Regions from separate parts of the Actinomadura sp. NPDC023710 genome, predicted to be linked through region 1. Evidence: riboswitches for the same ligand, from Rfam matches in the RefSeq annotation. Region 1 holds a riboswitch; the other holds the start of a gene.
The links. Region 1 has a riboswitch for thiamine pyrophosphate ahead of AB0H37_RS15695 (cytosine permease). Riboswitches for the same ligand answer to the same signal wherever they lie in the genome.
Positions count from the first base shown of each region.

Region 2: it holds a riboswitch for thiamine pyrophosphate, as region 1 does, so the genes downstream of both, thiC (phosphomethylpyrimidine synthase ThiC) here and AB0H37_RS15695 (cytosine permease) in region 1, are expected to answer to the same signal.

Region 1 is NZ_JBFAGB010000012.1:2,834-10,171, forward strand. It holds gene AB0H37_RS15665 (hypothetical protein) at 1-503, opposite strand, end outside; gene AB0H37_RS15670 (heavy-metal-associated domain-containing protein) at 566-772, opposite strand; gene AB0H37_RS15675 (DNA-formamidopyrimidine glycosylase family protein) at 970-1,833, shown strand; gene AB0H37_RS15680 (hypothetical protein) at 1,920-2,765, shown strand; gene AB0H37_RS15685 (SSI family serine proteinase inhibitor) at 2,892-3,233, opposite strand; gene AB0H37_RS15690 (rhodanese-like domain-containing protein) at 3,401-3,736, shown strand; TPP riboswitch at 3,811-3,927, shown strand; gene AB0H37_RS15695 (cytosine permease) at 3,920-5,266, shown strand; gene AB0H37_RS15700 (PAS domain-containing protein) at 5,331-7,338, shown strand, end outside.
Region 2 is NZ_JBFAGB010000020.1:52,637-59,974, reverse strand. It holds gene AB0H37_RS23280 (CDP-alcohol phosphatidyltransferase family protein) at 1-54, opposite strand, end outside; gene AB0H37_RS23275 (histidine kinase) at 185-1,348, opposite strand; gene AB0H37_RS23270 (hypothetical protein) at 1,527-2,522, shown strand; TPP riboswitch at 2,573-2,686, shown strand; gene thiC (phosphomethylpyrimidine synthase ThiC) at 2,682-4,448, shown strand; gene AB0H37_RS23260 (TetR/AcrR family transcriptional regulator) at 4,657-5,238, shown strand; gene AB0H37_RS23255 (metallophosphoesterase) at 5,246-6,082, opposite strand; gene AB0H37_RS23250 (hypothetical protein) at 6,109-6,249, opposite strand; gene AB0H37_RS23245 (DUF1838 family protein) at 6,343-7,317, shown strand.

The sequences.
Region 1 (7,338 bases):
CGCTTCGCGCCGGCCGGCTGGATGTCGGTGAAGAACCGGTACACGCCGGGCTTGGCCAGCGTGATCGGGACGGTCCAGACGCCGCCCCCGGCCTCGGTCGGGTGCAGGTGCTGGAAGCCGGACAGGTCGCGCCGCGCCACGATCAGGTGCAGGCGCTTGCCGTGCAGCGGCGTGAACCCGGTGACGGGCCTGCCGTCCGGTCCGTTGATCGTGAACCGGAAGTCCGTCTTCTTGCCGGAGTCGAGGACGGTCCGCTCCGGGGCCAGCGTGAAGCCGTCCTCCGACACCTGGAGCCCGCCCGGCGCGTGGGACGCCGTGCCTTCGTGGCCTCCGGCGCCGTGCCCGCCGCCCTCGCCCGCACCGCCGTGGCCCCCGCCGTTCTGATGGGACGCCATCTCCGCCGTGCCGCCGACGGGACCGACGATCTTGCCGACGCCAGCGGCGCCGCCGAAGACGACCGCCACACCCACGGCGTAGGCCCCTAGCCTGGTCGCGCTGTTCATGCCGTTCACTCCGCTCGATGTTCCGAGGGACGCACCCCGCCCGGGGGCGAGGCGCGGTCCGCTCATGAGGTCAGCTGGTATCCGGCCTCCTCGACGGCGTCCTTGACCCGGGCGTCGTCGAGGGGGGTTTCGCTGGTGACGGTGACCCTGCCGGACTGGAGGTCGACGTCCACGCCGGTCACACCGGTGATCTGCTCGACCTCCTCGGTCACCGAGCTCACGCAGTGGCCGCAGGTCATCCCGCTGACGGTGTAGGTGGCGGTGCTCATCGGCGTCTCCTTCGCTTATTACCCCTGGGGGGTATCTCGTCGGCCTCATGCTGCCATAACCGGACACCTGTGACAACCCCTAGGGGGTATGGGTGATTCCGAGATCCGGGTCACACCGGCCCCAGGGTTTTCCACAGGTGTCCACAGGGCTGTGGACGAACGTTCCGGCGGCGCTGCTCTTCGCGGATACTGAAGCCATGCCTGAGCTACCTGAAGTGGAGGCGCTGGCGGGGTTCCTGCGGGAGCGCGCGGTCGGCCATGCCGTCGCCCGTGTCGATGTTCTCGCCATCTCCGCGCTGAAGACCTACGACCCGCCGGTGACCGCGCTCGGCGGGCTGACCGTCACCGGCGCGGCCCGGCACGGCAAGTTCCTCGACCTGGACGTCGACGGGCTGCACCTCGTCGTCCATCTCGCCCGCGCCGGCTGGCTGCGCTGGCGCGACGAGATCCCGGTCAAGCCCGTCCGGCCCGGGGGGAAGAACCCGCTCGCCCTGCGCGTGCACCTGGACGACGGCTCGGGCTTCGACCTCACCGAGGCCGGCACCAAGAAGGGGCTCGCCGTCTACGTCGTCCGCGACCCCGACGACGTGCCCGGCGTGGCGTCCCTCGGCCCCGACCCGCTGGACGAGTCGTTCACCACCGCGGCCCTGGCCGGGATCGTCAACGGCAAGCGCGGCCAGATCAAGGGCCTGCTGCGCGACCAGAAGGTGATCGCCGGGATCGGCAACGCCTACTCCGACGAGGTGCTGCACGTCGCCAGGATGTCCCCGTTCAAGATCGCTTCCTCGCTGACCGAGGAGGACGTCGCCGTCCTGCACGAGGCGATCGTCACCACGCTGCGGGACGCGGTGGAGCGCTCGCGCGGCCTCGAAGCGCAGGACCTCAAGGGCGAGAAGAAGACCGGCCTGCGGGTGCACGGGCGCGCCGGGCAGAAATGCCCGGTGTGCGGGGACACGGTCCGCGAGGTGTCGTTCGCCGACTCCGCGCTCCAGTACTGCCCCACCTGCCAGACGGGCGGCAAGCCGCTCGCCGACCGCCGCATGTCCCGCCTCCTCAAGTAGCGCCGGGCGAATCCGGCCGTGGGCCGGAGGGCCCGGGCGTATCCTGTCGCGCGTCGACTGCGGTGATCGCGTTCTCAGGAGCCGCCATGGGATACCCCCCACCCCCACCCTTCCCGCCCGGCGGCCCTGGTCACGGCGCCCCGCCGCCGCCCTACGGCGCGCCTCCGCCCGCTCCGCCGTACCCGCCTCAGGGCCCGCCTCCCGGCTACGGCCGTCCGCCGCAGGCGCCCGGTTACCCGGCACCCCAGCAGGGCGGTTACCCGGCACCGCAGCAGGGCGGCTACCCCATGCCGCAGCATCCGCAGCACCACCAGCCGCCGCCGCAGCAGCCCGCCGACCTGTACGGGTCGCCGATCCTCGTCTACGACCAGCCGGCGCAGTTCTTCTCCACCGAGGCGAACTACACGATCTGGAGCCCGCAGGGGCAGCCCGCGGCGTACGTCCGGGAGGAGGGTGTGAGCGGCGCGAAGAAGGCCCTGCGCGTCATGAACCAGGGCAGCCAGACCAAGGCCGAGCGCAAGCTGTCGATCTTCCGTCCGGACGGCATGCCGTACTTCCTGTTCCACAAGCCGTACGGGTTCATGGGCACGCCCCGGATGCAGATCCTGACCCCGCACGGCGGGCTGGTCGGGCACCTGCGCAAGCGGGCGATGCGCGGCTGGGAGATCCTCGACCCGCACGAGCGGCAGATCGGCTACTACGAGCTGCTGAGCGGCCGGATCACCGACTGGCAGCAGCAGGAGCTCGCCCGCATCCAGCGCGGCTTCGACGGGATGGGCGAGTTCCTCTCCCAGGTGTTCACCGGGGCCGACCGCTACGTCCTGCGCATGCACGTCCAGTTGCAGGAGCCGATGCGCACGCTCGTGCTGGCCTGCCCGCTGGCGTTCGACACCGCCGTCTCCCAGAACCGCAGCATCGGCGGCTGGCTCTGACCGGCGGCCGCACGCGCAGTGAGACGGGTCAGGCCCCGGCGGGCGCCGGGGCCTGGCCTTCGGGTCGTGAACGGAGCCGGAACGGGGATGGCTCGTCCGGATGGATCGAGATGGGTCGGGACGGGGTCAGCGGACCTTCGGGACGTTCCCGAAGACCGGGCCGATCTGGCTCCAGCGGTGCAGCTGGCAGCCGTCGTCGCGGGTGAACGTGGTGTCGATCTGCTTGCCCTGCCAGGTGCCCTTGACCGTGGCGATCTCCGGACCGCCGTAGATCTTGGTGCACATCTGGTCCTTGGGGACGGGTGTGAAGGGTTCCTTGACCTTGGTGAGCGCCGCGCAGGCGCCCGCCGCCTCGGGATGGTCGCCGCCGGGCGGGTCGCAGGTCAGCCGCCAGGTCTTGGCGGGCGCCTCCTTGGAGGCCTTGACCTGCACGGTCAGCGTGTCCGCCGGTGAGCCGGACGGCTGCACGGATGTCGTGCCCGAAGGTGCTCCGGCGGAGTTTCCGTTTGCCTGTTCGTCGCCGCAGGCGGCCGTGGACAGGAGCATGGCCAGCCCGGGCGCTGCCAAAAGGAGCGTCCGATACCGCATGCGTGATTCGACGCAGGGGGGCTTCGCGCGGTTCCATGGGGGGTGTGATGAATTTCGGGGAAGACGTACCGGCCGTGGTCGCCGCGGACGTTCCGCAGGACGGCTACCTGCTGGACGTCCGGGAACAGGACGAGTGGGACGCGGGCCACGCGCCCGCGGCGGTCCACATCCCCATGCGCCAGCTCGGCGACCGCGCGGGGGAGGTCCCGCGCGACCGGGAGGTCTATGTGATCTGCCGGTCCGGGGCACGGTCCGCGCAGGTCACGTCCGCCTTGAACCAGGCGGGGTGGCTGGCGAGGAACGTCGACGACGGCATGCACGGGTGGGCCGAGGCCGGGCGCCCGATGGAGGGTGCGGGGGACGGCCCGCCCTACGTCGCGTGATCTAACGGATGTTGTGTGATCTGACCCGGATGCCCTCTTTTAGGGCGTGACGGGCGGTTGTACGATCGGGCCTGACCGATAACCGCGGGAGCTCGGGCCACAGCCGGGCTGAGAGGGCGGCCTCCAAGGCGTCGCCGACCGCATGAACCTGTCCGGGTAATGCCGGCGTAGGGAGCGTGTCCCGTGACGTCCGATGTCGACAAGCGCCCTCAGGGCGAGCGCGCCCGCGACGAGGTCCCGTACACCCTCGACGAGCCGGCCCCCAAGGTCCTCGGATTCTGGGACCAGAGCGCCTTCTGGGGGAACCTCGGCGTCAGCCTTCTGGCCTTCTCCGGCGCCTACACCGTCCTCGCGCCGGACGCCGACGGCCGGCCGACGATCTCGATCATGGCGGGCATCGTCGCGATGGCCGTCGGGACGATCCTCGGCGGGCTGATGCTCGGCCTCGCCGCCGTGCCGGGCGCGCGCACCGGGCAGCCCGCAATGGTGCTGCTGCGCGGCCTGTTCGGCGCGAAGCTGTCGTACGCGCCGACCGTCCTCAACATCGCCCAGCTCGTCGGGTGGGGCACCTTCGAGCTGATCGTCATCGCCGACGCCGCCCGCGAGCTGTGGGACGGCGTCCCGCGCTGGGGCTACGTGGTCGCCGCCGGCGCGGTCACGACCGTGCTGACGGTCTGGCCGCTCGGCTCGGTGCGGTTGCTGCGCCGCTACGTGACCGTCGCGGTGGCGATCGCGCTCGTGTACTTCTACGTCCGGCTCGTCCGGGAGCCGCTGCCCGACCTGACGCAGGGCTCGTGGGGCGGGTTCTGGCTCGGCGCGGACGCCGCGCTCGCCGTGTCGATCTCCTGGGTCCCGGTCGCCGCCGACTACACCCGGCACGCGCGCACCGAGCGCGGGGCGTTCGGCGCCGCGGCCGTCGGCTACTCCGTCACGCAGATCGTCGCCTACGTCCTCGGGCTGCTCGCGCTGGCGCTGGTCGCGGGCGACTCGGGCAAGATCTTCGACCCGTTCCTCGGCGCCTCGCTGGGCGTGGTGTTCTTCGCGGTGTTCGTGCTGCGGGAGGCCGACCAGTCGTTCGCCGACACCTACTCCACCGCGGTGTCGATCCAGAACCTGTTCCCCCGGGCCGACCGCCGGGTGCTGAGCGTCGCGCTCGGCATCGGCATCACCGTGCTCGCGCTGGTCCTGGACATCGGCGACTACGCCGGCTTCCTGTCACTGATCGGATCGGTGTTCGTGCCGATGCTCGGCGTCCTCGCCGCCGACTTCTTCCTCGGCCGCCGCCGGGCGGGCGGCTGGGACGTCTCGCGGACCGCGCCGTCCCGCTGGGGCATGATCGCGGCATGGGCGATCGGGTTCGTCGTCTACCAGCTCGTCAACCCGGGCACGGTCGCCCGCTGGACCGCGTTCTGGTCGGACGTCCGGGACGCGCTGCACGTCACGCCGCAGACGTGGATGAGCGCCTCGCTGCTGTCGTTCCTGGTCGCAGGGGTCGCGGCCCTGCTCATCGGCAGGCTTACCAGACGGTAAGGTTTGGGTCGAAAGCAAGTTTCGGCGCAAGTTGCCCGGCGGCAGGCCGGAGTGCGGTGGCACGATGACAGACGTGTATCAGCACGTGCACGATCCGATCGCGCGGGCCGTCATCGAGAGCGCCGCCGACGCGATCGTAGCCGTGGACCAGCGGCACCGGGTCACCGTGTGGAACCCGGCGGCCGAGCGCATGTTCGGCTGGACCGCCGAGGAGGTGCTCGGCCGGGTCCCGCCGATCGTCCCCGACGAGCTGAAGGCCGAGCACAACGCCGTCCAGGAGCGGCTCCTCACCCGGCCCGGCGGCGAGGGCGACGGCGACGGCGGGCAGATCTCGATCGCCACCCGCCGCTTCCACCGCGGCGGACGGCTCATCGACGTCCGCATCGACACGAGCCTGCTGAAGGATCCGAGCGGCACGCTGCTCGGCTGGGTCGGGGTGTACCACCCGGTCGAGGACGACGAGATCGTCCAGCACCGCATGACCGAGCGGGCCCGGCTCGTCCGGCGGCTGAACGACATCGTCGCCGACCTCGGCGCCGAGCTCGACCTCGCCGTCGTGCTCGACCGGATCACCGCCGCGCTCATCGAGCTCACCGGCGCCGACGCCGGCGGCTTCGTCAAGATCGAGGGCGATCGGCTGCGGCTGGTCAGCATGTCCGGGCTGCCGGAGCGGATGCGCGGCCGGTGCGCCGAGCTGCGGCCGAGCCTGGTCGGGGAGCTGCTGCGGTCGGGCAAGACCGTCAAGCTGGCGACGGGCGAGCGGCGCCTCGGCGACCTGATCTGGTCGGAGCTGCCCGGCCTGCACACGATCGCCCTCGGCCTGTCGTACCTGCAGAACCGGCCGTACGGCGCGATGTACGCGCTGTTCTCCGGCCGCAAGGTCGGGCACACCGAGCTCGAACTGCTGGAGCTGCTCGCCGGGCACGCCGGGGTCGCGGTCGGCAACGCCGTCGCCTACGCGGAGGTCGTCCGGCAGCGGGCGCACGAGCGCGCCGTCATCGACTCCAGCGCCGACGGCATCGCGGTGCTGGACCACGACCTCGTCGTCCGGCACTGGAACAACGCCGCGCACACCCTCACCGGCATCCCGCCGGAGGACGCGATCGGGCGTCCGCTGCCGTTCGACATGCCCGCGCTCGGCGAGATGCTCACGTTCCGCCTGGAGTCGGGCACGTGGCTGAACGTGCTGGCCGCCGAGATCGAGGAGACCGGCGAGCTGGTCGTCGACTTCCGCGACGTCTCGGAGGCCAAGGCGCTGGAGGAGGCCAAGGACCTGTTCCTCGCCACGACCAGCCACGAGCTGCGGACCCCGATCACGGTCGTGCAGGGGTTCGCGTCCACGCTGGTCAACCGGTGGGACGAGCTGACCGACGCCGACCGCCGCGCCGCCGTCGCCACCATCGCCGAGCGCGCCCAGTCGCTCGGGCGGCTCGTCGAGCACCTGCTGCTCGGCTCCCGCGCCGGGGCCGACGAGCTGGCCGTGACGATCGAGCCGTTCGACCTCGCCCGCGTCCTGGAGGGCGTGGTCGCCGGGTTCCGCTCGCTGTCGCCGCTGCACCGGGTGGAGCTGGAGATCGAGCCCGACCTGCCGCTGTGCAGCGGGGACGCGATGGCCACCGACATCGTCCTCGGGCAACTGCTGGAGAACGCGTTCAAGTACTCCCCGGACGGCGGAACCGTGCGGGTGCGGGCCCGCCGCGAGGGCCCGGGCATCGTCGTCACGGTCTCCGACGAGGGCATCGGCATCCCGATCGGGGACCATGAGCGGATCTTCGAGCGGTTCGTCCAGGGGGACGCGGGGGACCGCCGCCGGTTCGGCGGAATCGGGCTCGGCCTGTACATCGTCAGACGGCTGACGGAGGCGCAGGGCGGCACGATCTCCGCCCATCCCGCTCGACGTGAGACATCTCACATCGAACCCACCCAAACTTCCAATAACGGGACTTTTGGCGCTGAAATCCCCGAAGAGCAGCAGACCACTCGACTACTCTCCGTCACCGAAAGGCGCGGACCCGCAGGTGGCGCACGGGCGGGCGAGGGGACGTGCATGCGCCTCGTGTTGCGTCCGGCGC
Region 2 (7,338 bases), on a different contig from region 1:
GACGTTCGGCACCGTCAAGATCCGGTCCTGCGGGGCCTCCTGCAAAGTGCTCACCGACGTTGCCTCCCCTGGTCCCCTTGATCCTGACCCTATCCGTAAGGGGTGGAAAGCCCCCCGGCGGTGTCCGCGTCGGAGTCGGGAGGTTCCCGGCTAACGGGTGCCACCGGATTCCGCCGGGCGCACGTCACGCCTGGCGCGGGGCGACGGCGTCCACGAGCGGGAGGAAGGCGGTGACGACGAACCCGCCGGACTCGCCCGGACCCGCGTCCAACGTCCCGCCCACGCTGCGCGCCCGCTCGATCATTCCGAGGATCCCGAACCCCTCGGGCGGTCCGCCGGACGGCCCCCCGCCGTCGTCGGCGACCCGGACGACGAGCCCCCCGCCGTCGCGTGCCAGGCTCACCGTCGCGCGCTTCGCATCGGCGTGCTTGACCACGTTGGTCAGGGCCTCCTGGACGATCCGGTACGCGGCGACCCCCGTCTCCGGGGGCAGCGTCCCGACGTCCCCGTCCCGCAGGTCGATGTCGATCCCGCTGCTGCGCGCCGCGTCCACGAGGCCGGCGACGGCGCGGGGCCCCGGCAGCGTCCCGGGGGTGCCGACGTCGGTACCGCGCAGGACCTGGAGCGTGCCGCGCAGCTCGGTCCGCGCGTCCCGGCACGTCGAGGCGATGGAGGCGAGCGCGTCGGCCAGCTCCTCCCGGTCGAGCGGCCGGTCCCCGCGCGCGAGGTGGGCCGCGGCGCCGGCCTGCACGCCGATCAGGGTGATGCTGTGGGCGAGGAGGTCGTGCAGGTCGCGGGCGATCCGCAGGCGCTCCTCGGCGACCCGCCGCCGCGCCTCCTCCTCCCGCGTGCGCTCGGCCCGCTCGGCCCGCTCGGTGATCGTCGCGAGCCGCGCCCGGTGCACCCGCCACACCTGGACGGCGATGACGACCGACACCACGGCCTCGATGACCGCGATCTGCTCGCGCAGGGAGCCGCCCCCCGCCCGCATCGCCATGCCGACCACGCAGACGCCGAGCAGGGACGCGACGACGCCGAGGACGATCCGCACCCGGCGCCCGAGCACCGCGTAGGCGAACAGCGCGATCACCTCGGCGGGCACCAGCGCGTGGTGCTGGTACTGCGCCAGGTGGTAGGGCAGCACCAGGGCCACCAGCGCCAGCAGGCCCGGGGCCGGCCACCGCCGGATCACTGCGAGCGGGACGTGCGCCGCCACCAGCAGCAGCACGCCCGGCGCGTCCAGTGCCCGGACGCCCGGCCACAGCACGGCGGCGGCCGCCGCCGCCCCCGCGAGCGCCGACGCCGCCAGGGCGTCCCTCACCGTCACATCGCCCCGGGGCACCGTCACCACGCGCTCATTCTCCCCCACTCGCGTGATCCGCGCACCGCGGCCCGCGCCCACGCGAATGATCTTTCCCGGCGGCGCCTGCGGGGCCGGAGGCCCGCCCTATAGTTCTGCAGACCCCGTCACGAAGGGCCGACAGTTGTCCGTCCCCCCGCCTGCCGTCCCCTCGCCCGGACTCCGGATGACGCTCGGCGCGCGAGCCTACCGATGGCCGTTCCGCGCCCTTCTCGCCGCGCTCGCGGCCGGCGCGGCCCTCGTCCTGGCGACCCGCCCCGGCACCGGAATCCTCGATCCGGACAAGGCCCGCCAGATCCTGCCGCCCTGCGGCGGCGGCTGCCTGCTCGCCGCCCTCGCCGCCGTCCTCTGGGCGGCCCGGCTCCACCGGACCCGCCTCATCGTGAGCATCGGCGAGGAGGGGGTGGTCCTCCGCCGCGGCAGGCGGGTGGCGGCCGTCCCGGCCGGAGCCGTGGACGCGGTAGGGATCAGGTGGCCCGTCGGCGACCCGGTATGGACGCTCTGGCTCGACCCGGAGCAGGCGCCGGTCGCCGCGGCCGTCGCCGAGGTCGACGGGAACGCGGTGGCGCTGCTCGCCGGCGGGTCGCTCCCGTCCGGATGGCTCCCGGCCGTCCGGACCGCGACCACGGGCATCCTCGGCGCCGCCTGGCGCGTCGTCGACGATGAGGGCGAGGAGGTGCCGCCGCCCGCGGACGGCGCCCTGGCCCAGGCCCGCCACCTGGTCGTGGACGGCAGGGGCCGGTACCGCGACCGGCGCGGCGGCGCGGTCCTCGCCGTGGCCAGCGGCCGGCGCGGCGGGCGGACCATCGTGCTGTGCGACCCCCACGCCGCCGCGCTGCTGGTGTTCCGGGGCCCGTCCCGGCTGCCGGGCCGCGACCGCGTGCGCGTCCTCGACGCGGACGGCCGCCCCCTCGGATTCCTGCGCGGCCGGCGCGAGCCGTCCTTCCACACCGCCGGCGGGATGCTCCTCGGCAGCACCCGCGCGACCGGCGACGGCCACGTCGTCACCGGCATCGACGGCCGGCACTCAGCCACGCTGCGCATCGGCGACGGCGACGGCGCTGAGGCCCGGATGGAGTTGGAGCGGTCGCCGTCCGCCCCGGACCCCCTCCGCACCCTGGCCCTCGCCCTGCCCGTCGCGATCCGCGCGGGCGCGTTCTAGCCCATGGACGGCGGTTGCGGCAAGCGGGGCCGCGCGGGTTAACGTCGTGGGCGACAGATCGCGGGGGCCCGGCGTACCGGGCTGAGATAGCGGCTGGGACGGCCGCTGACCGCATGAACCTGACCGGGTAATGCCGGCGTAGGGAGAGATCGAGTCGTCATGACCGAACCTGTGGTTCCAGCTGCCCGCAAGACCTACCTCCAGGGCTCGCGCCCGGAGATCCGGGTCCCGATGCGGGAGGTGCCGCTGACCAACGGCGACGTCGTCGTCCTGTACGACACGTCCGGGCCGTCCACCGATCCCGAGCAGGAGACCGACGTGCGCAGGGGGCTGCCGCCGCTGCGGGAGTCCTGGATCGCCGAGCGCGGCGACACCGCCCCCTACCAGGGCCGGGCGGCGCGCCCCGAGGACGACGGGCGCCGGTCCCCGGCCCCTGCCGTCCCCGCGGGCGGGGGAGACCGCCTCCCCCAGGCCGACGGCGAGGGCGTCCTGCCGCGGCGGCCGCGGCGCGCCACCGGCGGCGCGGTGACCCAGCGCGCCTACGCGCGGCGCGGGGAGATCACGCCGGAGATGGAGTTCGCCGCGCTGCGCGAGGGCGTGGCCCCGGAGTTCGTCCGGGACGCGCTGGCCGCCGGCCGCGCGGTGCTGCCCGCCAACGTCAACCATCCCGAGATCGAGCCGATGGTCATCGGGCGCGACTTCCTGGTCAAGGTCAACGCCAACATCGGCAACTCGGCCGTCGCGTCCTCGATCGAGGACGAGGTCGAGAAGATGACGTGGGCGACCCGCTGGGGCGCCGACACGATCATGGACCTGTCGACCGGCCGCGACATCCACACCACGCGCGAGTGGATCCTGCGCAACTCGCCCGTGCCGGTCGGGACCGTCCCGCTGTACCAGGCGGTGGAGAAGGTCGGCGGCGACCCGGCGGAACTCACCTACGAGGTCTTCCGCGACACCGTCATCGAGCAGGCGGAGCAGGGCGTGGACTACATGACCGTCCACGCCGGGGTGCTGCTGTCCTACGTGCCGCTGACGGCACGGCGCAAGACGGGGATCGTGTCGCGGGGCGGATCGATCATGGCGGCCTGGTGCCTGGCGCACCACGAGGAGAACTTCCTCTACACCCGCTTCGAGGAGCTCTGCGAGATCTTCGCCGCCTACGACGTGACCTGGTCGCTCGGGGACGGGCTGCGTCCCGGCTCCGTCGCGGACGCCAACGACGAGGCCCAGTTCGCCGAGCTGCGCACCCAGGGCGACCTGACGCGGATCGCGGCGCGGTTCGGCAACCAGGTGATGAACGAGGGCCCCGGGCACGTCCCGATGCACAAGATCAAGGAGAACGTGGACCTGCAGCAGGAGTGGTGCGACGGCGCGCCGTTCTACACGCTCGGGCCGCTGACCACCGACATCGCGCCCGGCTACGACCACATCACCTCGGCGATCGGCGCCGCGATGATCGGCTGGCACGGCACCGCGATGCTCTGCTACGTCACGCCGAAGGAGCATCTCGGGCTGCCGGACCGCGAGGACGTCAAGGCCGGCGTGATCGCCTACAAGATCGCCGCGCACGCCGCCGATCTCGCCAAGGGCCATCCGGGCGCGCAGGCGTGGGACGACGCGCTGTCGGAGGCGCGGTTCGACTTCCGCTGGGAGGACCAGTTCAACCTGTCCCTGGACCCCGGCACCGCCCGCGCCTTCCATGACGCGACGCTGCCGGCGGCGCCGGCGAAGACCGCGCACTTCTGCTCGATGTGCGGCCCGCACTTCTGCTCCATGAAGATCACGCAGGACGTGCGGCGGTTCGCGGCCGAGCGCGGCCTCGCCGACGGGGAGGCCCTCGCCGCGGGGATGCGGGAGAAGGCCGAGGAGTTCAGGGCCGCCGGCGGCCGGGTGAACCTCCCGGTCTCGTCCGCCGACGCCTGACCGGCCGCAGCACCACAGGAACGCCGGGAAGAGCACAGGGCCCGCCGTGCACCGTGCGCGGCGGGCCCGGTCCGTGTCCGGGCGCGTCCGGCGCGTCCGGGCGCAGGCCGGGGCAACGGCGCGGATAGGATCGAGGGACCGTTCCAAAAGCCGCGGATCCTCCCGATCGCCGCAGGCCCGTTCCACCCGGGAAGGATCGACGACCCACGTGACCAGCGACGACACGCCGAAGGCGCGCCCGGTGCGGGCCGACGTGCGCCGCAACCGCGCGCGGCTGCTCGCCGCGGCGCGGGAGACCTTCCAGCGCCAGGGGGCGGGCGCCTCGCTCGAAGGCGTCGCGCGGCTCGCGGGTGTCGGCATCGGCACGCTCTACCGCCACTTCCCCACCCGCCAGGACCTCCTGGAGGCCCTGCTCGCCGACGTCTACACGGGGCTGGCCTCGGCCGCCCGCGACCTGCTGGACTCCCCCTCCCCCGACGAGGCCCTGCTGGCCTGGCTGCGGACGTTCGTCTCGGAGATCACCGCGTTCCCCGGCATGGCGGCCTCGGCGATGGTGTCGCTGCGCGACCCCCGGCTCGACCCCTCCGGCTCCCGCGCGGCGATGTCCGAGGCGGGCGAGGCGCTGCTCGCCCGCGCGCAGCGCGCCGGGGACGCGCCCGCCGACGCGGCGTTCGGCGACGTGCTGAGGCTGGCGGGCGCGATCGCGACGGTCGCCGAGCGGGACCCGGACGCCGCCGCCCGGCTGCTGGCGCTCGCCGCCACCGGCGTGGCGCCGGGCGCGGCCCGCTAGGACCCGGTCAGTCCGCCTCGGGGGCGGGCAGGACGCGGCGGGGGCCGCGCGGCGCGTCGGCCCGCCGGCGCCACTCGCGCGGGTACCCGACCGACACCTCGATGTGCGGGACGCCGCCGGTCCAGATCGTCCGGGGAATGTGCAGGTGCCCGTAGACGACGGACACCGCGCCGAACCGGCTGTGCCAGTCGGCGGTGCGCTCGGTGCCGCACCACTGGGCGAACTCGGGGTACCAGAGGACGCGGGTGGGCTCGCGGACGAGCGGCCAGTGGTTGACGAGCACGGTCCGCGTCCCCGGCTCCAGGTCGGACAGGCGCCGCTCGGTGTAGGCGATCCTGGCGTCGCACCAGGCGTCCCGGCCGGGATACGGGTCGGGATGCAGGTAGACCTCGTCAGTGCAGACGACGCCGGCCTCGTGCGCGGCCTTGAGGGCCTCTTCCTTGCTGGACGTCCCGTCCGGCCGGAACGTGTAGTCGTACAGGATGAACAGCGGCGCCACCGTGACGGCGCCGTCCGGGCCGTCCCAGACGGGATAGGGGTCCTCGGGGGTCAGCACGCCCAGGCCGCGGCACATGTCGACGAGCCGGCGGTAGCGGGCCTCGCCGCGCAACTGCACGGGGTCGCCCTTGACGGTCCACAGTTCGTGGTTGCCTGGCACCCACACCACCCTGGCGAAGCGCTCGCCGAGGGTGCGCAGCGTCCACTCGACGTCGGCGAAGCGCTCGCCGACGTCGCCCGCAACGATCAGCCAGTCGTCCTCGGACGCGGGCCGCAGGCCCTCGACGAACGCGCGGTTCTCCGGGAACCCCACGTGCAGGTCGCTGATCGCGTAGACGCCGCCCATCCCGCGATCGTAAGCCCCACCGCCGCTCAGCCGTCGCCGGCGGGAAGGGTGAACAGGCGGATGTGGACGGGACGCGCGCCGGGCGGCGCGTCCTCCCGGCGGTGCGCGTGCTCGTGTGGCAGGCGGATGTATGCCTCGAAGAACTCGGCCAGGCCCTCCTCGGTCATGCTGGGGCGTGCTGCTCCCATGAGCGTGACTCGGCGGGCAGGGGCTGCTTGCATGGCGGCGACCCCCCATCACCCTTCACCCAGGGAGCCCCGATGCGACGCCGAATGACGGCCGCGCTCGCCGGCGCGGCCGCCGCGTGCCTGCTGTGGTCGGTGCCGGGCGCGGCCGCCGCCCGCCCGGCCTACGGCCCGTCCGCCCCCGGCCCGCTGTACGCGCAGGTCAAGGACCGTGACACCCGGCTGCAACTGCAGGTGCTCGGGCGCCCGGACGGCCGGGACATGCTGTACCGGATCTCGGGCTTCGTGTACGTGGACGCGCCGGGCGACACCCTGGCGCCGGCACTGCGGCACGGGACGAGGCTGTTCGGGTTCGAGGGCTACAACGTCCGGCGCCTGTACCGCGAACCGGGCACGAACAGGCTGTACCAGCTCAGCCGCGAGATCGTCTTCTACACCGACCCGCAGGACCCGGCGAGAGTGCTGCGGGAATGGCGCAACCCGCTGGACGGCAGGACCTATCCGCTGGTCCCGGTGAACAACGACGACGTCGATTTCGGCCCGTTCCCGATCACGCCGGAGTTCAGGCTCGGGCCGCTGAAGGACGTCCAGCGCACGCTCGCCCAGGTGTCGGACATTCCGCCTCGCACGGACCTGAAGGCGCTGACCGGGGACGATTTCGGGCTTCCCGGTGGGATCTACACCGCGTGGGAGATGTTCGACTTCTACCTCGGGAAGCGGGAGGCCGCGCGCCGGGCGCACGGCGTCCCGGAGGGCGCGATGGAGGTGACCAGCAGCTGGACGCGGTCCAGCCCGTTCATCCCGTCGATGTGCATCGCGGACAGGGACGTGCGCGCCCGGCTGACGTTCCACGCCCGGAGCTGGACCCTCGATTCCTGGGACGAGCTGGAGCCCTGGCTGAAGGCCGAGGTCCAGCGGGACCACCCGCTCTACCGGAAGGCCCCCGAGGCGCCTGCGCGGTCGGAGACCTCCTGGACGTCGTTCTACCGCAAGCAGCTCGACAACGGCGCCCTCACATGGGCGGAGTGGTGCGCGAAGAACGGCCGTTAGGTAGAGGGAACGAGGCCCGTG